2 regions of the Arthrobacter sp. BG3 genome follow, and region 1 is predicted to be linked to the other one. Evidence: riboswitches for the same ligand, from Rfam matches in the RefSeq annotation. Region 1 holds a riboswitch; the other holds the start of a gene.
What was found. A riboswitch is a leader RNA that binds a small molecule or an ion and turns the genes downstream of it on or off. The one in region 1 is predicted to bind glycine.
Positions count from the first base shown of each region.

Region 1 (10,941 bases):
GAGCGGATCGTCGCGGCGCTCGAGGCGGCCGTCGGCACCATGCGCAAGGTCCACGACGAAGTGGACGAGGAGGACCCCACGACGGCGGACCTGCTGCACGCCTTCATCGCCAAGTTTGAGCAGTACGCCTGGATGGTCAACGCGGAGACGATGCGCGCCAACACCAGCGTCACCACGCCGGACAGCAAGTAGCGTTACCCTGGCAGTTTCAGCGCCCGGCTCCGGTTCCCCCGGCGCCGGGCGCCCGGCTTTAACTATGCCGGGCGCCCGGCCTTAACTCTGCGGCCCTAATTACTTGGCGGTCGGCACTTTCCGGAGGACGACGGCGGCGAGAACCGACGTCCCGGCCATCAGCACCAGGGCGATGGTGGCCGTGATGTGGACGCCCGAGTCGAAGGCAGTACGGGCAGCCGCCATGACGGCTTCCGCCAGCGGTCCCGGGAGGGACTGCGCCAGCTCGGCGGCCCCTGCGAGCGTCTCGCCGGCCTGTGCTGATGCCCCAGCGGGGGCCGCTTCCGCGGCCCCCGCGGGAAGCCGGAGATTGCCCTGATAGGACGCGGTGAGGATGGACCCCAGGATGGCGGTGCCCAGCAGCGAGCCGATCTCGTAGCCGGTCTCCGAAATGGCGGCGGCCGCCCCGGACTTCTCCGCTGGGGCCGCGCCCAGGATCAGGTCGTTGGAGATGGTTTCCGCGGCGCCGACGCCCAGGCACAGCACCAGCAGCGCTGCCAGCAGCAGCGCGGGGCCGTTGCTGTGGTCGCCGAAGGCCACCAGGAAGTAGCCCGCGGCGCTTAGCAGCAACCCGCCGGCCACCACGAAGCCGGGACGGACTTTCTTCACCAGCGGCACTACCAGCAGGCCCGCCAGGACGGTCGCGATGAGGGCGGGCACCATGGCGACGCCGGATTCCGAAGGTGACTGGCCCTCGATCAACTGCAGGTGCTGGGCCAGGAACAGGATGAAGCCGTTGAAGGAGAACAGAGCCAGCACGTTCGCGACGATGGCGGTGCTGAAGACCCGGTTGCCGAACAGGCTGACGTCCAGCAGGGGAGCAGCACGGTTTCCCGTCCCGCGGCCGCCCTCTTCCAGGTGTCCCGACGCCGGGCCTTCCTGGACCGGGACCGGGGCCGGGGCCGGGGCCTGGCCGGCCTGTGCCAGGTTTCCGGCCAGGAGGGACCGCTGGCGCCGGACGAAGACATATCCCATCAGCAGGCCAAAGGCGATGGCGGCCAGCGGCTCCGGCGCCAGCCCGTGCGTGGCCAGGACTTTGATGCCGTAGACCACGGGCACCATGACCAGCAGGGACATGATGATGCTGGGCACGTCCACTTTGCCCGGGTTCGGGTCGCGGGATTCCGGGATCAAGGCCGGCCCCAGAGCCAGCAGCGGCAGGATGATCGGCACAGCCACAAGCAGGACGGCGCCCCACCAGAAGTGCTCCACCAGCCAGCCGCCGGCAATGGGGCCCAGCGCGGCGCCGCCGGAGAAGCCGGCGGCCCAGATGGCCACGGCCAGCCGGCGGCGGTTGGGCTCCGGGAAGATGTTGCGGATCAGCGACAGTGTGGACGGCATCAGCATGGCGCCGAAGAATCCCAGCCCCGCCCGTCCGGCGATAAGCCATTCGGCGCTGGGGGCGAAGGCCGTGACGGCCGAGACGGCAGCGAAGCCCGTACTCCCGATGAACAGCAGCCGGCGGCGGCCGATCCTGTCGCCGAGGCTCCCCATTGCCACGAGCAAGCCGGCAAGCACCAGGGGATAGGCGTCGACGATCCACAGCAGCTCCACCCCGGAGGCGTCGAGGCTGCGCGCGATGGCCGGCAGGGCGAAGGTCAGAGCCGTGTTGTCGACGGCCACCAGAAGCACCGGAAACATCAGCAGCGCCAGCGCCAGCCAGTCGCGCCAGGGGGCGCCCGGGTTCCGGTTCGGCGTCGTTCCGGCGGCGTTGCTGAAGAGAGTGCCGGGGCTGCCGAGGGTGAAGGAAGTATTGCTCATGGGCTTAACTGTACCGTCTGGACGGTACAGTTAAGAAGTTGCCCGTTAAGAACCCGCCCCCGCCTGGGGGCATGATAGGAACCATGGCCAGAAAACCCGTCGCCCGCGAGGCCGTCCTCGACGCGTTCGAATCCCTGCTGATCGAAGAGGGCGAGCGTGCCGCGACGCTGGATGCCGTCGCGAGGCTGGCCGGGGTCTCCAAAGGCGGATTGCTCTACCACTTCCCGAACAAGGAGGCGATGATCTCGGTCCTGCTGGAACGGCTGGACCGGCTGCTCGCCGACGACCTCGCGGCCATGGCCTCCGCTCCGGAGGGCGCGGCCGCGTACTTCATCAAGTCCTCTGTCTGGGCGGACACCCCGCTGGACCGGGTCTTCGTTGCCGCCACCAGGCTGGCCGAAGTGGCCCACCAGGAAACCCTGCGGAGAATGGCCGCCGTCCAGGCGAGCTGGCTGGACCTGCTGGCCGCCGACGTCGGGCCGGCCATGGCCAAGCCCGTCCTCTATATGGGGGACGGGCTGTACTTCAACGCCATGCTGGCACGCGGCCCGGGCGGGCCGCTCCCGGAAGTCGGCCCCGACGTCGACAGCCTGCTCACCGCACTGGGGCGGCTCCGCGGCTGACCCAGCGGCACTCCGCCCCGCCCGGCCGCCCCGCCCCGCCCCGCCCCGGCCGCCGAAGTCGCCGGAGGCCTGCGAATTCGCCGTTTCGTTTGGGCGACGCCGCAGCTTTCCGGCGATTTCGTGGGAGGGTCCGCGCGACGCCGCAGCTTTCCGGCGATTTCGTGGGAGGGTCCGCGCGACCCCGCAGCTTTCCGGCGATTTCGTGGGAGGGTCCGCGCGACGCCGCAGCTTTCCGGCGATTTCGTGGGAGGGTCCGCGCGACGCCGCGGCTTTGCGGCGAATTCGCGTCCGACGAATGGGCCGGCGCTTAACCCTGGCCACGGCGGGGTCACTAGTTTGCGGACGCAGGCCGGACATAGGACAATGGAGGCTGTGACTGTTGTCACGCCAACTTAATATGCCTTTGATCTGCGGCGGGAGAGTTCTGCAAGTAGGTACAAGCAGGCGCCGTAGGAGCAAATCCTCCCCAGGAATCTCTCAGGCCCACGTACCGCCGCGGCAAGGCAACTCTGGAAAGTAGCAGGCTGTCCCCGGACATGCTGTGCTCACCGACGGTGCAAGCGGAGCCATGCGAGAGCAAGGCAGTGCGGAAACTCTCAGGTCCAATACAGAGCGGGGAGGAACCCGAATCAATGCGGCGTACCCTGCGCCGCCTTAGTTATGGAGTTCCTTGTGACTGTTACCTCAGCCTCCACGTCCTTCGTTGACCGGCACATCGGCGCCCGGCGCCGGGCCGACGTCGACGCCATGCTGAAGGCTGTCGGCTACGACACCGTCGATGCGCTCGTGGACACGGCCGTCCCGAAGGACATCCGGCAGGATTCCCCGCTGCAGCTCGCCGAAGCCCTCAGCGAAGTCGAGGTCCTCACCGAGCTGCGCAAGCTGGCCTCCAAGAACAAGACCGCGGTCCAGATGATCGGGCAGGGCTACTACGACACCCTCACCCCGGCCGTCATCCGCCGCAACATCCTCGAGGCCCCGGCCTGGTACACCGCCTACACGCCGTACCAGCCGGAAATCTCCCAGGGCCGGCTCGAGGCACTGCTGAACTTCCAGACCATGGTCCAGGACCTCGTGGGCCTGCCCATTGCGAACGCCTCCCTGCTGGACGAAGCCACCGCCGTCGCCGAAGCCGTGCTGATGATGCGCCGGGCCAACAAGAACAAGGCCGCCCATGACGGCAAGACCGTCCTCGACGCCGACCTGCTGCCGCAGACCATCGCGATCGTCAAGGGCCGCGCCGAGGCGCTCGGCTTCGAGGTCGAGGTCGCCGACCTGTCCAAGGGGCTTCCCGACGGCGTCATCAACGGCATCGTGCTGCAGCAGCCCGGCGTCTCCGGCCGCGTGTTTAACCACGCCGCGGTGATCGCCGACGCCAAGGAACGCGGCGCCCTCGTCACCGTCGCCGCGGACCTGCTGTCCCTGACCCTCATCACCCCTCCGGGTGAGCAGGGCGCCGACATCGCCGTCGGCTCCACCCAGCGCCTGGGCGTGCCGCTGTTCTTCGGCGGCCCGCACGCCGCGTACATGGCCGTCCAGAAGGGCCTCGAACGGTCCATGCCCGGCCGTCTCGTCGGCGTCTCCAAGGACAACGCCGGTGTCCCGGCCTACCGCCTTGCCCTGCAGACCCGCGAGCAGCACATCCGCCGCGAGAAGGCCACCTCCAACATCTGCACCGCGCAGGCCCTGCTGGCGATCGTGTCCTCCTTCTACGCCGTCTACCACGGCCCGGACGGACTGAAGGCGATCGCGGAGACCACCCACGGCCACGCCAGGACGCTCGCCGCCTCGCTGAAGGCCGCTGGCCTGGACGTGCTGCACTCCAGCTTCTTCGACACCATCACCGTCTCGGTGCCCGGCAAGGCAACGGAGATCATCGCCGCCGCCGATGCCAAGGGCATCAACCTGCGCTCCATCGACGCGGACACCGTGGGCGTCTCCACGGATGAGGCCACGACGGCGGCCATCGTCGCCGAGGTCGTCGCCGCCTTCGGTGCCAGCGTCACCGGCGCAGAATCCGGCTCAGCGGAAGGGTTCGCCCTGGACCCCGCCGTCGAGCGCACGTCCGACTACCTCCAGCACCCGGTGTTCAACACCCACCGCTCCGAGACCCAGCTGCTGCGATACATCCGCCGCCTGTCGGACCGCGACCTCGCGTTGGACCGGACCATGATCCCGCTGGGCTCCTGCACCATGAAGCTGAACGCCACAGCCGAGATGGAAGCCATCTCCTGGCCGGAGTTCGCCTCCATCCACCCCTTCGCCCCCGAATCCCAGACCGCCGGCTGGCGTGAACTGATCGAGGACCTCGAAGCCCAGCTGACCGAGATCACCGGGTACGACCAGGTGTCCATCCAGCCGAACGCCGGATCCCAGGGCGAACTCGCCGGCCTGCTGGCAATCCGCGGCTACCACCTGTCCCGCGGAGACGCCCAGCGCAACGTCTGCCTGATCCCGGCCTCGGCGCACGGCACCAACGCCGCCTCCGCCGTGCTGGCCGGCATGAAAGTCGTCGTCGTGGCCACCGCCGCGGACGGCACGATCGACCACGCGGACCTGCAGGCCAAGATCGAACTGCACAAGGAGGCGCTGTCCGCGATCATGATCACCTACCCCTCCACCCACGGCGTGTACGACGCCGACGTCCGCGAGGTCTGCGACTCCGTGCACGCTGCCGGCGGACAGGTCTACGTCGACGGCGCCAACCTCAACGCGCTCGTGGGACTGGCCCAGCCGGGCCAGTTCGGCGGCGACGTCTCCCACCTGAACCTGCACAAGACCTTCTGCATCCCGCACGGCGGCGGCGGACCCGGCGTCGGCCCGGTCGCGGCCAAGGCCCACCTGGCACCCTTCATGCCGGGCAACGCCGCCGATCCGTCCAACGGCGAAAGCGGCACCCCGATCTCGGCATCGCGCTACGGCTCCGCCGGTGTCCTGCCGATCTCCTGGGCCTACGTGAAGCTGATGGGCGGCCAGGGACTGACCGAGGCCACCAAGTCCGCGCTGCTCGCGGCGAACTACATTGCCTCCCGCCTGAACGAGTTCTTCCCGGTGCTCTACACCGGCGAGGGCGGGCTCGTGGCGCACGAATGCATCCTGGACCTGCGCGAGCTCACGGCCAAGACCGGCGTCACCGCTGAGGATGTGGCCAAGCGACTGATCGATTACGGCTTCCACGCGCCCACCCTCGCGTTCCCGGTGGCCGGTACCCTGATGGTCGAGCCCACCGAGTCCGAGGACCTTGGCGAGATCGACCGCTTCATCGACGCGATGATCTCCATCCGCGCCGAAATCGACCAGGTGGCCCACGGCGACTTCACCGTCGAGCACAGCCCGCTGCGCAACGCACCGCACACCGCGGCCGCCGTCATCAGCACCGACTGGGCGCGGGAGTACCCGCGCGAGCAGGCTGTCTTCGCGGTCCACCACCTCAAGCAGGACAAGTACTTCCCGCCGGTCGGCCGGATCGACGGCGCGGCCGGCGACCGCAACCTGATCTGCTCCTGCCCTCCCCTCGAATCCTTCGAAGAAGACACAACAGTCCACCCCGACGACTCTGCCAACTAAGGACAGCCAACGATGACTGAGAACTACACGGCCCTCCACGAAGAGCACAAGAAGCTCGGCGCGTCCTTCACGGACTTCGGCGGCTGGCAGATGCCGCTCAAATACAGCTCCGAACTGGCCGAGCACCACGCGGTCCGCAAGTCCGCGGGCCTCTACGATCTGTCCCACATGGGTGAAGTCTGGGTCACCGGTCCCGACGCCGCAGCCTTCCTGGACTACGCCCTGGTCGGCAAGATCTCGGCGATGGCGGTCGGCAAGGCCAAGTACTCGCTGATCTGCAACGAGGACGGCGGCATCATCGATGACCTCATCACCTACCGCCGTCCGGCGGGGGCCGACGGGACGGACAAATTCCTCGTGGTCCCGAATGCCGGCAACGCCAAGGTTGTCGCTGCGGCCCTGGCCGAGCGTGCGGTGTCCGGCAAGGAGGGAGGCTTCGACGTCACCGTCGAGGACGCCTCCGCCGACACCTCGCTGATCGCCGTGCAGGGCCCCAAGGCGCAGGAGATCCTCCTGCGCCTGGTCCCGGCCGCGCAGCACGAGCTCGTCACCGGACTGAAGTACTACGCCGCCGTCGACGTCCCCTTGATGTTCGGCGGCGCCAGCCGGGAGCTGCTGCTGGCCCGCACCGGCTACACCGGTGAGGACGGCTTCGAGATCTTCGTCGCCAACGACGACGCCGCCGCCCTCTGGCAGGCGCTGGTCGCGATCGCCGAAGACGGCGAGCTGACGCCCGCCGGACTCGCGTCCCGCGACTCGCTCCGGCTCGAGGCAGGCATGCCGCTCTACGGCAACGAGCTCTCCGTGGACGGCGACCCGTTCGCTGCCGGGCTGGGGCCGGTCGTGGCGCTCTCCAAGGAGGGCGACTTCGTCGGCAAGGCGGCCCTCGCCGCCAAGAAGGAAGCTGGCGCCGGATCCACCGCTGGACGCAAACTCGTTGGCCTCAAGGGCCTCGGGCGCAGGGCCGGCCGCGGCCACTACCCGGTCCTCAAGGACGGCAACACCGTCGGCGAAGTCACCTCCGGCCAGCCCAGCCCCACCTTGGGCTACCCGGTCGCGATGGCCTACGTCGACGTCGAGTTCACCGAACCCGGCACCACCCTGGACATCGACCTCCGCGGCAAGACCGAGCCCTTCGAAGTTGTCGCGCTTCCTTTCTACAAGCGCCAAAAGTAGCCCGGCGGCCCCGTCGCGGTGCCCGGCACGTCCCGGCTCCGCGGCCAAGGCCAGCAGGTAACCGTGCCCCACAAGATTCAGCACCAAGACCACTCCAAGACTTAGGAAAAAAACATGGCAAAAGTTGCCCCTGAACTGCAGTACTCCGACGAGCACGAGTGGGTTGCGCGGGAAGCCGGGAACCTTGTGTCCATCGGCATCTCGGCCGTCGCCACGGATGCGCTGGGCGACATCGTCTACGTGGACCTGCCCGAGGTCGGCGCCACCGTGACCGCGGGGGAGACCTGCGGCGAGGTCGAATCCACCAAGTCCGTCTCCGACCTGTACGCCCCCGTCACGGGCGAGGTCACCGAAATCAACCCGGCCGTCGTCGATGACCCCGCGCTGATCAACAGCGACCCCTACGGTGCCGGCTGGCTCTTCAAGGTCGCCGCAGAGTCCGACGGACCGCTGCTCTCGGCCCAGGAGTACGCATCCAAGAACGGCGGCGAACTGTGAGCGCGGCAGAGGCAACCACCAGCTTCCAGCAGGTTATCTCCGCATCCCTGGACGCGGACCTGTCCGCCCTGGACCCGGAGATCGCCGCAAAGATCGACGACGAGCTCACCCGCCAGCGCGAGGGCCTGGAGATGATCGCCTCGGAGAACCACACCGCCAGGGCCGTGATGCAGGCGCAGGGTTCGGTGCTGACGAACAAGTACGCCGAGGGCTACCCGGGCAAGCGCTACTACGGCGGCTGCGAACACGTCGACGTGATCGAACAGCTCGCCATCGACCGGGTCAAAGCCCTGTTCGGCGCCGAATACGCCAACGTCCAGCCGCACTCCGGCGCGCAGGCCAACGCCTCCGTGATGCACGCCCTGATCCGCCCGGGCGACACCATCATGGGCCTGAACCTGGCGCACGGCGGGCACCTCACCCACGGCATGAAGATCAACTTCTCCGGCCGGCTCTACAACGTCATCCCCTACCAGGTCCGCGAGGATGACCACCGGATCGACATGGCCGAGGTCGAACGCCTCGCCCAGGAGCACAAGCCGCAGCTGATCGTCGCCGGCTGGTCCGCGTACGCCCGGCAGCTGGACTTCGCCGAGTTCCGCCGGATCGCCGATTCCGTCGGCGCCTACCTGATGGTGGACATGGCCCACTTCGCCGGGCTCGTCGCCGCCGGGCTGCACCCGTCACCGGTGCCGCACGCCCACGTCACCACCTCCACCACGCACAAGACCCTCGCCGGTCCGCGCGGCGGCATCATCCTGAGCAACGACGCCGACATCGCCAAGAAGATCAACTCCGCCGTTTTCCCCGGCCAGCAGGGCGGCCCGCTGGAGCACGTGATCGCCGGCAAGGCCGTTGCCTTCAAGATCGCCGCGTCCCCGGAGTTCAAGGAACGCCAGGAGCGTGTCCTCGCCGGCGCCCGGATCCTCGCCGAGCGTCTGGTCCAGCCGGACGTCACCGCCAAGGGCATCAATGTGATCTCCGGCGGCACCGATGTGCACCTGGTCCTGGTGGACCTGCGCAACTGCGAGCTCAACGGCCAGGAAGCCGAGGACCGCCTCGCGGAAATCGACATCACCGTGAACCGCAACGCCGTGCCGTTCGACCCGCGCCCGCCGATGGTCACCTCCGGGCTCCGGATCGGCACCCCCGCCCTGGCCACCCGCGGGTTCGGCGAGGCGGCGTTCGCCGAGGTCGCGGATATCATCGCGGAGGCACTGACCGCCGACGCCGGCGCGGACCTCTCCGGTCTGCGCCACCGGGTGGAGGCCCTCGCCGCCGCCCACCCGCTCTACCCCTCGGTTGCCAACCTCGCCTAGGGGCCGTATTACAGGTAGTAGAAGCAGCACAGATCACGACGCCGGGCCGCCGCCACATGCTGCCGCCCGGCGTCGTGCATCCGGCGGGACCGCCGCAGACCGGCGGCCGCACCGCCCTCCGGCAGGACCATCTGCCGGGCCACAGTTTGAGCTAGTTAGGAACAACCATGGCTGTTGGAGTCTTTGACCTTTTTTCCATCGGGATAGGGCCCTCCAGTTCGCACACCGTGGGCCCGATGCGGGCCGCGGCGGTGTTCGCCGGGGAGCTCCAGGCCTCCGGCGTGCTGGAGCGGGTGGCGTCGCTGCGGGTGGACCTGTACGGGTCCCTCGCCGCGACCGGTCACGGCCACGGCACCATGACCGCGATCCTGCTCGGCCTGGAAGGTTTCCATCCGGAGCTGATCCTCCCCGAGGAAGTGGAGGAACGCCTCGCCGCGATCGCCGATACCGGCACCCTGCAGCTCGGCGGGGAAGGGACTGGGGTGGCGCTGCCGTACGGGGTGCAGGACATGGTCCTGCGCCCGCTGACCATCCTTCCGCGGCACACCAACGGCATGACCTTCACCGTGTTCGACGCCGACGGCGCCGTCCTGCACGAGGCCACGTTCTTCTCGGTCGGCGGCGGCTTCATCGTCCGCGAGGGCGAGGAGGACGCGGCCCTGAAGGAACTCGACGAATCCAAAAAGGAACTGCCCCTGCCGTTCCGCACCGCCGCGGAACTGCTGGGCCGCTGCCAGTCCAAGGGTCTCTCGATCGGGGAGATCATGTTCGTCAACGAGCGTGCCTCCCGCACCGAGGCGCAGATCCGCGAGGGCCTCCTGCACGTCTACTCCGTGATGGAATCCTGTGTCCAGGTCAGCCTCAAGCGCGTGGGGCTGCTGCCCGGCGGGCTCAAGGTCCGCCGCCGGGCACCGGACTGGCACGAACGCCTCATGAAAGAAACCCTGGATCAGGACCCCGACTTCCGGGACCCGAAGTACTGGCAGGAATGGGTGAACCTGATCGCCCTGGCCGTGAACGAGGAAAACGCCTCGGGCGGCCGGGTGGTCACCGCCCCCACCAACGGCGCCGCGGGCATCATCCCGGCTGTGCTCTACTACGCCCTGCACTTCGCCCCCGGCATGGACAAGGCCACCCAGGCCGACCGCGACGAGACGATCGTCAAGTTCCTGCTGACCGCCGCAGCCATCGGGGTGCTCTACAAGGAGCAGGCCTCGATCTCCGGCGCCGAGGTCGGCTGCCAGGGCGAGGTCGGCTCGGCGTCCTCAATGGCCGCGGCCGGGCTGGCCGAAGTCATGGGCGGCACACCCCAACAGGTGGAGAACGCCGCGGAAATCGCGATGGAACACAACCTTGGACTGACCTGCGACCCGATCGGCGGGCTCGTACAGATCCCCTGCATCGAACGCAACGCGATCGCCGCGGCAAAGGCCATCAATGCCGCCAAGATGGCGCTGTGGGGCGACGGCACCCACCGGGTGTCCCTCGACGAGGTCATCGTCACCATGCGCGAAACCGGCAAGGACATGAGCTCCAAATACAAGGAAACCGCCATGGGCGGCCTCGCCGTGAACGTCGTCGAATGCTGACTCAGTTGTTGAGTGCCATCCAGAGGTTCAGCGACGAGGCGAACACGATCCAAGTGAGGTAGGGCAGCAACAGCAGCCCGGCGGTGCGGCTGATCGGTCCGAAGTACAGCACGGTGACGGCCACAGCGACCGCCAGGGCCGCGATGATCGCGAAAGCGGTCCACAAAGCGGGTGTGC
Region 1 covers NZ_CM155270.1:1,394,894-1,405,834, reverse strand. The annotation lists gene AC1MFL_RS06160 (Dps family protein) at 1-192, shown strand, start outside; gene AC1MFL_RS06155 (MFS transporter) at 292-1,992, opposite strand; gene AC1MFL_RS06150 (TetR/AcrR family transcriptional regulator) at 2,076-2,615, shown strand; glycine riboswitch at 3,020-3,118, shown strand; glycine riboswitch at 3,120-3,236, shown strand; gene gcvP (aminomethyl-transferring glycine dehydrogenase) at 3,276-6,182, shown strand; gene gcvT (glycine cleavage system aminomethyltransferase GcvT) at 6,195-7,358, shown strand; gene gcvH (glycine cleavage system protein GcvH) at 7,473-7,856, shown strand; gene glyA (serine hydroxymethyltransferase) at 7,853-9,175, shown strand; gene AC1MFL_RS06125 (L-serine ammonia-lyase) at 9,343-10,764, shown strand; gene AC1MFL_RS06120 (TspO/MBR family protein) at 10,766-10,941, opposite strand, start outside.

Region 2 (10,941 bases), 580 kb from region 1:
CAGGGCCAGGCCCCCGAAACGGTGGACACCGGAACCGCCGATGACCAGGTGGCGGCCGCCGCCCTGGACGCCGAACTCCGGATCGGCGGGGACCACCGGGTGGACTTCAACTGGGACGAGGACGTGGTGCTGCACCGCCGCAAGTCCCTGCCGGCCCACCCCAACGGCATGACCTTCCGGGCACTGGACCACACCGGGACAGTGCTCACGGAACGCAGCTACTACTCGATCGGCGGCGGCTTCGTCGTTGACGGCACCGCACAGGGCGCTGACCAGGTGGTGGCGGATGACACCGTGCTGCCGTACCCCTTCACCACAGCCGACGAGCTCCTGGCAATCTGCCGGCGGGAGGACATGTCCATCTCCGACGTCATGCTCGCCAACGAACTCGTTTGGCGCAGCGAAGCCGAACTCCGGGACAGGCTCCTGGCACTGTGGGCGGTCATGCGCGAATGCGTGGACAACGGCTGCGCTGCCGAGGGAGTCCTCCCGGGCGGGCTGAACGTCAAACGACGCGCCCCGTCCCTGTTCCGGACGCTGGCAGCATCAGCGGTCAGCGCCGACGCGGCAGCCCGGAACCCCTCCCCGGTCCAGGTGCCCGCCGACCCGCTGCTCGCCATGGAATGGGTGAACCTGTTCGCCCTGGCCGTCAACGAGGAGAACGCCGCAGGCGGGCGGATCGTCACCGCCCCCACCAACGGCGCCGCAGGCATCGTGCCGGCCGTGCTGCAGTACTACATCAAGTTCGTCCCCGGAGCCAACGACGACGGCGTCATCCGCTTCCTGGTCACGGCCGCCGCCGTCGGTATCCTGTTCAAAATCAACGCCTCCATCTCCGGGGCCGAGGTCGGCTGCCAGGGCGAAGTCGGCTCAGCCTGCTCCATGGCGGCCGCCGGACTCTGCGAAGTCCTCGGCGGCACCCCCGCACAGGTCGAAAACGCGGCCGAAGTCGGCATCGAACACAACCTCGGACTGACCTGCGACCCCGTCGGCGGACTGGTGCAAATCCCCTGCATCGAACGCAACGCCATCGCCAGCGTCAAAGCCATCAACGCCGCCCGTCTCTGCCTGCACGGGGACGGCAGCCACAAAGTATCGCTGGACAAAGCCATCAAAACCATGCGGGAAACAGGAGCGGACATGAAAACCAAATACAAGGAAACCTCCCGCGGAGGCCTCGCCGTGAACGTCATCGAGTGCTGAGCGTGGATACCTTGAACAGCACCGCGAATAGCCCCGCCGTCGATTACGTTCTGACCCTCGATTGCCCGGAGACCCGGGGAATCGTGCACGCCGTGTCCGGCTTCCTGCTGGAGCAGGGCTGCGACATCCTGGAGAGCAAGCAATTCGACTCCCAGGACGACGGCCACTTCTTCATGCGGCTCCACTTTGCCGCGTCCGGAGAGGCCCCCGGCGGACCGGCCACCCTCGATTCGCTCCGCGAGGCCTTCGGACCCGTGGCCGAAAAGTTTGGCATGCAATGGCACCTCCGGGCCCAGGGGACCAAATGCCGGGTCCTGATCATGGTGTCCAAATTCGAGCACTGCCTCAACGACCTGCTGTTCCGCGCCCGCATCGGCGAGCTGCCCATCGACATTGTCGGGGTCGTCTCGAACCATCCGGACCACCGGGGGATCGTGGAATGGCACGGCATCCCCTTCTTCCACGTGCCCGTCACGGCAGCCACCAAACCGGCGGCCGAGGAGACCCTGATGGAACTCGTCGACCGGCTCGACGTGGAACTGGTGGTGTTGGCCCGCTACATGCAGGTCCTCAGCGACGATCTCACCCGCCGCCTCGATGGCCGCGCCATCAACATCCACCACTCCTTCCTGCCCAGCTTCAAGGGCGCCAAGCCCTACCACCAGGCCCACGCCCGCGGCGTGAAGACCGTCGGCGCCACCGCCCACTACGTCAACGCGGAGCTCGACGAGGGCCCGATCATCTCCCAGCAGGTGGTGGAGGTGGACCACACCTACACCGCCGAGGACCTCGTCGCCGCCGGACGGGACACCGAGCGCAAAGCACTCTCCAACGCCGTCCGCTGGCACTGCGAGGGACGCGTCTTCCTCCAAGGCAACCGGACCGTCGTGCTGAAATAGCGGCGGATCCCCCGTTCCCTGCGGGGGTCCCGCCGTGGCACACTGGGGTGACTATCGAGTGACTGGGGGGATTCCAAGTCAGGAGATTGTCATGGGCATTCTGATGCACCCCCGCGCTGCCGGCTGTCGGTCGGCGGTGAACAACTCATGATGATCGGCTGGGCCTACCTCATGGCCGCAATTATGACCATCGACGCGCTCCTGCTGGGACTGCTGCTGATGAACGTCAAGTGGCCCAAGCAGTGGAAGTAGCACAGCGAAAATATCTGACGCCCCGGAAGTAATTTTTGTGCGTGGTCCGCACAGCGGCTACTGTGTGAGTTGTGTCACCCACAAGCGACACATGCTTATGATCTGCGGCGGGAGAGTCCTGCCGGTACGTTCTGCAGGCGCCGTAGGAGCAAATCCTCCCCAGGAATCTCTCAGGCCCACGTACCGCCGCGGCGAGGCAACTCTGGAAAGCAGTCCGTTACGCGGGCTCACCGACGGTGCAAGCGGCACCCTGTAAGCGCAGGGCCGCGGAAACTCTCAGGTCACATACAGAGCGGGGAGGAACCCGAATCATCGTCGCGCCCTCGGTGCGACCTGAATTATGGAGTTCCCCGTGACGAACAAGCCCTCCCTTTCCACCCTGGCTCCAGAAGGCCGGAAAATGCTGCGGATCGAGCAGCGCAATGCGGCCACCCCGGTGGAACGCAAGCCGGAATGGATCAAGGCCAAGGTCCAGATGGGCCCCGAGTACGTCCAGCTCAAAAACCTCGTCAAAAAAGAGGGCCTCCACACCGTCTGTGAAGAGGCCGGCTGCCCCAACATCTTCGAATGCTGGGAAGACAAGGAAGCCACCTTCCTGATCGGCGGCTCCGAATGCACCCGGCGCTGCGACTTCTGCCAGATCGACACCGGCAAACCCTCCCCCGTGGACGTCTTCGAACCCACCAAGGTCGCCCGCTCGGTCCAGGCGATGCAGCTGCGCTACGCCACCGTCACCGGCGTGGCCCGCGACGACCTCGCCGACGAGGGCGTCTGGCTCTACGCCGAAACGGTCCGCAAGATCCACGAACTGAACCCCGGCACCGGCGTCGAGCTCCTGATCCCGGACTTCTCCGGAAAACCCGAACACATCGAAGCGATCTGCGAGTCCAAACCCGAGGTCTTCGCCCACAACGTCGAGACCGTCCCGCGGATCTTCAAGCGCATCCGCCCCGCCTTCCGCTACGACCGCTCCCTGGACGTCATCACCCAGGGCCGCAAACTCGGCATGGTCACCAAATCCAACCTGATCCTGGGCATGGGCGAGACCCGCGGGGAAATCTCCGAAGCCCTCCAGGACCTCCACGACGCCGGCTGCGACCTGATCACTATCACCCAGTACCTGCGCCCCTCCGAACGCCACCTCCCCGTGGACCGCTGGGTCAAACCCCAGGAATTCGTGGACCTGCAGCACGAAGCCGACGAAATCGGCTTCCTCGGCGTCATGTCCGGACCCCTGGTGCGGTCCTCCTACCGCGCCGGCCGGCTCTGGGCCACCGCGATGCGCAAGAAAGGCTGGGACATCCCGGGCCACCTCGCCCACATCGAGTCCTCCGGCACCACCCGCCAGGAAGCCAGCTCACTCCTCGCGGCCCATGCCGGCGCCTGACACCCGTAAAGGACCCAAGATGTTCCCCACCCGACTGGAAATCATCCCCTCCGAGGGCATCGTCGACAAAGTCACTGCGGCCGTGCCCCTGGGCACAACACTCAGCATCACCTGCCTGCCCCACCACGGCATCGGGCGCACCATGCGTGTGGCAGTCGAGCTGGCCCAGCTGGGCTACACGGTGGTCCCGCACCTCGCGGCGCGTGCCCTGCAGGAGCGCCCCCAGCTCGTCGGAATCCTGCGCGAGTGCGACGCGGCCGGCATCAGGGAGGTCTTTGCCATCGGCGGGGACTCCCAGCGGGCCGCAGGACCCTACGGCACGGCGGCGGAGCTGATGGAAGACATCGCCCACTACACCGGCGGCGGCATCTCCATCGGTGTCGCCGGCTACCCCGAGGGCCACCCCTCCGTCGGCGGGCTCGACCTGCTGGATGCACTGCTGGCCAAGCAGCACCTGGCGAGCCGCATCGTCACGCAGATGTGCTTCTCCGCCCCGAAGATCGTGGACTACGTGGGCCTGCTGCGCCGCGAAGGCGTGGAACTGCCGGTCTGGGCGGGTGTCCCCGGTGCCGTACCCAGAACCAAGCTGGTCGCCCTTGGCACCCAGATCGGCGTCGGCGCCTCGCTGAAATTCCTCAGCCGCAAGGGCCCGCTGGCCCGCCGGCTCCTCAGCGGGGAACGCTACCAGCCTGCGAGCCTGATTTCCGGGCTGGCTGAACACCCGGGCAAAATTGCAGGCATCCACTTCTACACCTTCAACCACCTGACCGCGGCAACCGACGGGGCAACCCCGCCGCCCGGCCCCGCGGCAACCGTACTCGCGTCAATTTCAGGAGCAGCAAAATGAAGACCCAGGCTGAAACGCTGGCGCCGTCCCCCCACCTTGACCGGCAGCTCAGCAACCGCCACATCCAGCTGATCGCGATCGGCGGCGCCATCGGCACCGGGCTGTTCATGGGCTCGGGCAAGACTATTTCGGCGGCCGGACCCTCCGTCATCTTCGTGTACGCGATCATCGGTTTCATGCTGTTCTTCGTCATGCGCGCGATGGGCGAGCTGCTCTTGAGCAACCTGAACTACAAGTCCTTCAGCGACTTCGCCGCGGACCTGCTCGGCCCCTGGGCCGGGTTCTTCACCGGCTGGACCTACTGGTTCTGCTGGGTGATCACCGGAATCGCGGATGTCATTGCCATCGCCGGCTACTCCAAGGAACTCTGGCCGACCCTCCCGCTGTGGATCCCCGGCCTGGTCACCATCGCCATCCTCCTGCTGCTGAACCTGACCACGGTGCGGGCGTTCGGCGAGACGGAGTTCTGGTTCGCCCTGATCAAGATCGTTGCCATCGCGGCCCTGATCGTGGTCGGCCTGTTCATGATCCTCAGCGGGTTCAGCTCCGACGCCGGACCGGCCAGCTTCAGCAACCTGTGGAGCCACGGCGGCTTCTTCCCGAACGAATTCATGGGCTTCGTGGCCGGTTTCCAGATTGCCGTGTTCGCCTTTGTGGGAATTGAGCTCGTGGGCACCACGGCCGCCGAGGCCAAGGATCCGGAGAAGAACCTGCCCCGGGCGATCAACTCCATCCCCGTGCGTGTGCTGCTCTTCTACGTGGGCGCACTGATCATCCTGATGTCCGTCACACCCTGGACCCAGTTCAGCGCCGGACACAGCCCCTTCATCGCCATGTTCTCCCTGGCCGGCCTGGGCGCCGCCGCCACGGTGGTCAACCTGGTGGTGCTGACCTCGGCGATGTCCTCCGCCAACTCCGGCATCTACTCCACGTCCCGCATGGTGTACGGGCTGGCCCAGGAGGGCGACGCCCCGGCCGCGTTTGGCGCGCTCTCGAGCCGCAAAGTGCCCCGGAATGCCCTGTTCCTGACGTGCGTTCTCCTGCTCTCCGGCGTTGTGCTGATGTACGCGGGACAGGACATCGGCAAGGCCTTCGACATGGTGACCACCGTATCCGCGGTCTGCTTCGTCTTCGTCTGGTCCATCATCCTGGCCAGCTACATTGCCTTCCGCAGGCGCCGTCCGCAGCTGCATGAAGCCTCCAGGTTCAAGATGCCCGGCGGCATCCCGATGGTCTGGGTGGTCTTCGCCTTCTTCGCCTTCGTGCTCTGGGCACTGACCACCCAGCCCGACACCCTCCTGGCCCTGCTGGTCACGCCCATCTGGTTCGTCCTGCTGGGCATCGCCTGGTACATCCTGCGCCGCCGCCCCGCACACCTGGCCCGCTACGCGGCGTTCCAGGCCGAGCTCGCCCAGGACCGGGTACAGCAATAAACACCCCACAGACTCCGGGCCACCTCCAGCAAAGGCCCGCTTCGGCGCTCACACCGGCAGCGCCGGCTCCGCAGCGGGCACGACGACGGCGCCGGTCGCCGTCGAGTCCGGGTTCAGCATCCAGCCGACCCGCTTGGCGGTGTTGAGCACCACCACACTTTCCACGAGCTGAATTCCGGGGATCCGCAGCTGGAGTGCCTGTTCGGCGCTCATAACCTCCGCCAGGGAATGCAGCCACATCAGGATCACAAAGTTGGTGCGGCCCGTGGTGGAAGCGCTGAGCCGGACGTTGCGGAAGCTGCGCAGCTCGGCAGCGGCGGCTTCATGCTGGCCGGGCGGGACGTTGGCGAACCATTGGCAGCTGACCGGATATCCCGAGTAGTTCTGCGCGATTTCGCACCGGAACGAGAGAATCTGGCTGGCCAGCACACGATTCAGCTGCCGTTGGACGGTGGCCGGGCTGCGTCCCAGGGCGCGGGCAATGTCGGCAGCCGCCGCTCGCCCGTCCATTGCCAGGAACGGGATCAACTCCAGATGGCTCGGCGGCAGCGGCGGACCCTGGTTGCCGGCCGGCGCCGGCCCGGCAGCCTCGGGTCCCGCGAGCGCCTGAAGCGCGGCCTTCTGCGACTTGTCCAGCACGTTCAGCCGCCACGCGTAACCGCCGGAATGCAGACGCGTACACAGCGACGTCTGGTACTTGGTCAGGCCCGGGATCACTTTGAGCTGCGCAAGCACGACGTCGTTGAACTGGTCCAGGGTGGGCGTGATGACGGTCAGCATCAGGTCACGGTTGCTGGCAGCCTCCTCCACGGTGACCACTTCGGGGATGGCCGCCAGCGCTGCTGTGACCTCGGCGCGCAGCTTCATCTCGCAGTCCACATCCACCAGCGCCAGGCACATCTGCTTCGGATCTCCCATCAGATGGGCCGTGCTCCAGGCGGCACCGGAGGACTTCAGCCGCTCCCAGCGGGCGGCCAGCGTGGTGGCGTGGGCGCCCAGAATGCCGGCGGCATCCGACCAGCTGATCCGCGGCGCAATCTGCAGCGCATTGATCAGCTGAAGGTCTTCCTCACCGATCTCCACCGGAACCTCCTCCGCCACTGCATGAATCCTGTCCCAGCAATCATACTTCTGCGCGTTTCCAGCCATTTCCGGTCCTGTGATCCCAGTCACCCCACAATGGGTGCAAGGCACTTACCAATCGTTCGGAAAGCGGGAACATATGTCGGTCACAGAGGACGCCAGGGAACTGCACGGCGAGATCACCCGGCTGCGCCACGAGCTGCACCGGGAACCGGAAATCGGCCTCCAGATCCCCCGGACCCAGGAAAAAGTCCTAAAAGCCCTCGACGGGCTGCCGTACGAGATCACCCTCGGCGACACGACGACGTCGGTCACCGCCGTCCTCCGGGGCGGCGCACCACACACTTCGGCCGACAAACCCGTTGTCCTGCTGCGCGCGGACATGGACGGCCTTCCGGTCCAGGAGCGCACCGGCGCCGACTTCACCTCCCGGGTCGACGGCGCCATGCACGCCTGCGGCCACGACCTCCACACCTCGATGCTGGCCGGCGCCGCCACCCTGCTGGCCGAGCGCCGCGGGCAGCTCGCCGGCGACGTCGTCCTGATGTTCCAGCCGGGCGAGGAGGGCTGGGACGGCGCCGGCCATATGATCCGCGAAGGGGTTCTTGACGCCGCGGGCCGCCGCGCCGACGCCGCCTACGGCATGCACGTCTTCTCATCCCTGGAGCCTTACGGCCAGTTCGCCACCAAGCCGGGCGTCATGCTGAGCGCCTCGGACGGATTGTTCGTCACGGTCCTGGGCGCCGGCGGCCACGGCTCCGCCCCGCACGCGGCCAAGGACCCCGTCACGGCAGCCGCCGAGATGGTGACCGCGCTGCAGGTCATGATCACGCGGCAGTTCAACATGTTCGACCCCGTAGTCCTGACCGTCGGCGTCCTGCACGCGGGCACCGCACGGAACGTGATCCCCGAATCGGCGCGCATCGAGGCCACCGTCCGGACGTTCTCGCACGCCTCCCGCGAACGGATGATGTCCGCCGTTCCCACGCTCCTGAAAGGCATCGCCCACGCCCACGGCCTGGAGGTGGAGGTCGAATACCGCGGGGAATACCCGCTGAGCATCACGGACGAAAACGAGACCCTCACCGCCGAGAGGACCATCCAGGACCTGTTCGGCGACGCCAGGCTGACCCGCTGGGCCACCCCGCTCAGCGGGTCCGAGGACTTCTCCAGGGTGATGGAAGAGGTGCCGGGCACCTTCATCGGGCTCAGCGCCGTCGCCCCGGGGGCGGACCATGCCTCCACGGCGTTCAACCACTCCCCGTACGCCACGTTCGACGACGGCGTCCTCGCCGACGGGGCAGCGCTTTACGCGGAGCTTGCCATTGCCCGCATCGCCGCGCTTGCCGCCGGCCGCCCCATTTCCGCCGCTTCCTAGCCCTACTTCCCCGGAGAAATCATGTCCACCATCGTTAACCCGCAGCTCGCCACCCGGGCGGCCACGCGGAAGACCCTCCTCGGCACGGGCATCGGAAACGCCGTCGAATGGTACGACTGGGCGATCTACGCCACGTTCACCCCCTTCATCGCCAGCCAGCTGTTCAGCAAGGCGGACCCCGCCTCGGCGGTGCTGGCCACCCTGGCCATCTTCGCCGTCGGCTTCGTGGCCCGGCCGGTCGGAGGGTTCCTGTTCGGCTGGATCGGCGACCGCGTCGGCCGCAAGACATCCATGACGCTCGCCGTCGGCCTCGCATCGCTGGGCAGCCTCATGATCGGCGTCGCCCCGTCCTTCGCGACCGTCGGGGTCTGGGCGTCGCTGACGCTGCTGCTCGCCCGGCTGATCCAGGGCCTGGCCCACGGCGGCGAGCTGCCGTCGTCGCAGACCTATCTCTCAGAAGTCGCACCGAAAGAGAAGCGCGGCCTGTGGGCCACCCTGATTTACACCTCGGGAACGGTGGGAATCCTGGCCGGCACCCTGCTGGGCGCGATCCTGAACATGACGCTGAGCACCGATGCCATGAACGCCTGGGGCTGGCGCGTCCCGTTCCTCGTCGGAGCCGTCATGGGGCTGTATGCCCTGATCATGCGCTCCAAGCTGCACGAGTCCGAGGCCTTCGAGGGCGAGTCGACCTCCGAGAAGCGCGCCGCGATCTGGCCGCAGATTGTCCAGCACCGCAAGCAGGCCCTCCAGGTCGTCGGGCTGACCGTGGGCCTCACGGTGATCTACTACATCTGGGGTGTCGTGGCACCGAGTTACGCCGCCACCGTCCTGAAGATCGACCGCGGTGAAACCCTGTGGGCCAGCGTGGTCGCGAACCTCGTGTTCATTGCCGCGCTGCCCTTCTGGGGCAAGCTGTCCGACCGGATCGGCCGCAAGAAGGTGCTCTGGGCCGGAGCGGCCGGAGCCGCCGTCATGCACTTCCCGATGACCTGGCTGCTGAAGGACTCGGCCTGGCAGCTGGCCGTGGCCATGTCCGTCATGCTGATCTTCATCGCCGCCAGCGCCGCGATTGTTCCGGCCGTCTACGCGGAACTGTTCCCCACCAGCATCCGGACCATCGGCGTCGGCGTCCCGTACTCCATCTGCGTGGCCGTGTTCGGCGGGACCGCCCCGTACCTGCAGACCTGGCTTGGTGGCATCGGCCTCGCCAACGCCTTCAACCTGTACGCCGTGGTGCTCCTGATCGTCAGCGCATTGTTCGTCTTCACCATCCCGGAGACCAAGGGCAAGGACCTGACGCACTAGGCGCACAGCGCCGGGGCCCCGAGCCCGATCGGCTCCATGCGCGGCATGTCTGAATATCACGCCGGTTCCGGGCAGCTCGCATTGTGCGGAGCTGCCCGGAATTGGCGTTTGTGTGTCCGGGGCCCTTCAGAACACCTGGGTTTCGAGAAACTTGTAGATGGGGGACCCTCTTAGGCCGGGTGTCCCACAGCCGACAGGTAGCCCTCGATGGCGTCGGCGGCGGCCGCCGGGCCTCCGGACCCGCGGATGCGCTGCTTCATGGCCCGGACGTTGCGCCGGATTTCCTGATCGTCGCTGACTTCGGTAATGACCGTTCGGATCAGTGCCGGTGAGAGCGCTTCTGCGGGGAGCCGGCGTCCCAGTCCCAGTTCCTCGACGCGACGGGCGTTGGCTTCCTGTTCCGGCTGCAGCGGGAAGGCCACCAACGGAACCCCGTAGTACAGGGCCTCCATGGTGGAATTCATCCCTGTGTGGGAGAGAAACACGTCGGCATGGCCCAGGACATCCAGTTGCGGGAAGAACGCGCGGACTTCAACATTGTCCGGGATCTGCCCCAGCTCGGATACCGTGATGCGGTCGCCGACGGCCATGGCCACCTGCCAGGGGGTGGCGGCGAAGGCCTCCAGGCACATCCGGAAGAATTCCGGGCGGTCGTTCAACGGTGTGGTGCCCAGCGAAATGAAAACCAGCGGGCGGTCTCCCCTGCGGGGCTGCCAAGCCTGCTCAGCGCCTCTGGGGCCCAGGCAAGGCCCGACAAAGCGGAAGCTCGCGTCAAAGGTCTCCCCCGCTGGCTGGAATTCCCGCGGGATGAAGCAGATGTTCAACGAAGCCGACGGCCCTTCCATGAAGTTGAATTGGGCCAGACCCTGTTCGGCGGCGAAATCATCGATCAGCTGGCGGACCTGCTTCCAGGCCTTAATCATTTCGGCCGGCGGGCGGGCCGGCATCAGCTCCCGCAGGGAGAAATATTCGTTGGCGGCGTAGGTCGGCAGCAGCGCAATGTCGGGCACGGCGAGCTTCATGGCGGCGATCTTCCCTGCCAGGGTCATGGCGTCGTAACACACCGCGTCCGGCGGGTCCGCGGTCAGCCGGGCCATTAGGGCAGGGAATTCCTCCCTCGCCCTCTCCAGCAGCCGCTCCAGGAGACCGGA
Region 2 covers NZ_CM155270.1:1,973,324-1,984,264, forward strand. The annotation lists gene AC1MFL_RS08760 (L-serine ammonia-lyase) at 1-1,203, shown strand, start outside; gene purU (formyltetrahydrofolate deformylase) at 1,197-2,102, shown strand; glycine riboswitch at 2,453-2,550, shown strand; gene lipA (lipoyl synthase) at 2,755-3,741, shown strand; gene AC1MFL_RS08775 (methylenetetrahydrofolate reductase) at 3,761-4,588, shown strand; gene AC1MFL_RS08780 (amino acid permease) at 4,585-6,021, shown strand; gene AC1MFL_RS08785 (Lrp/AsnC family transcriptional regulator) at 6,070-7,122, opposite strand; gene AC1MFL_RS08790 (M20 metallopeptidase family protein) at 7,244-8,482, shown strand; gene AC1MFL_RS08795 (MFS transporter) at 8,504-9,790, shown strand; gene AC1MFL_RS08800 (macrolide family glycosyltransferase) at 9,961-10,941, opposite strand, start outside.
Region 2: another riboswitch for glycine. It lies ahead of lipA (lipoyl synthase); the one in region 1 lies ahead of gcvP (aminomethyl-transferring glycine dehydrogenase).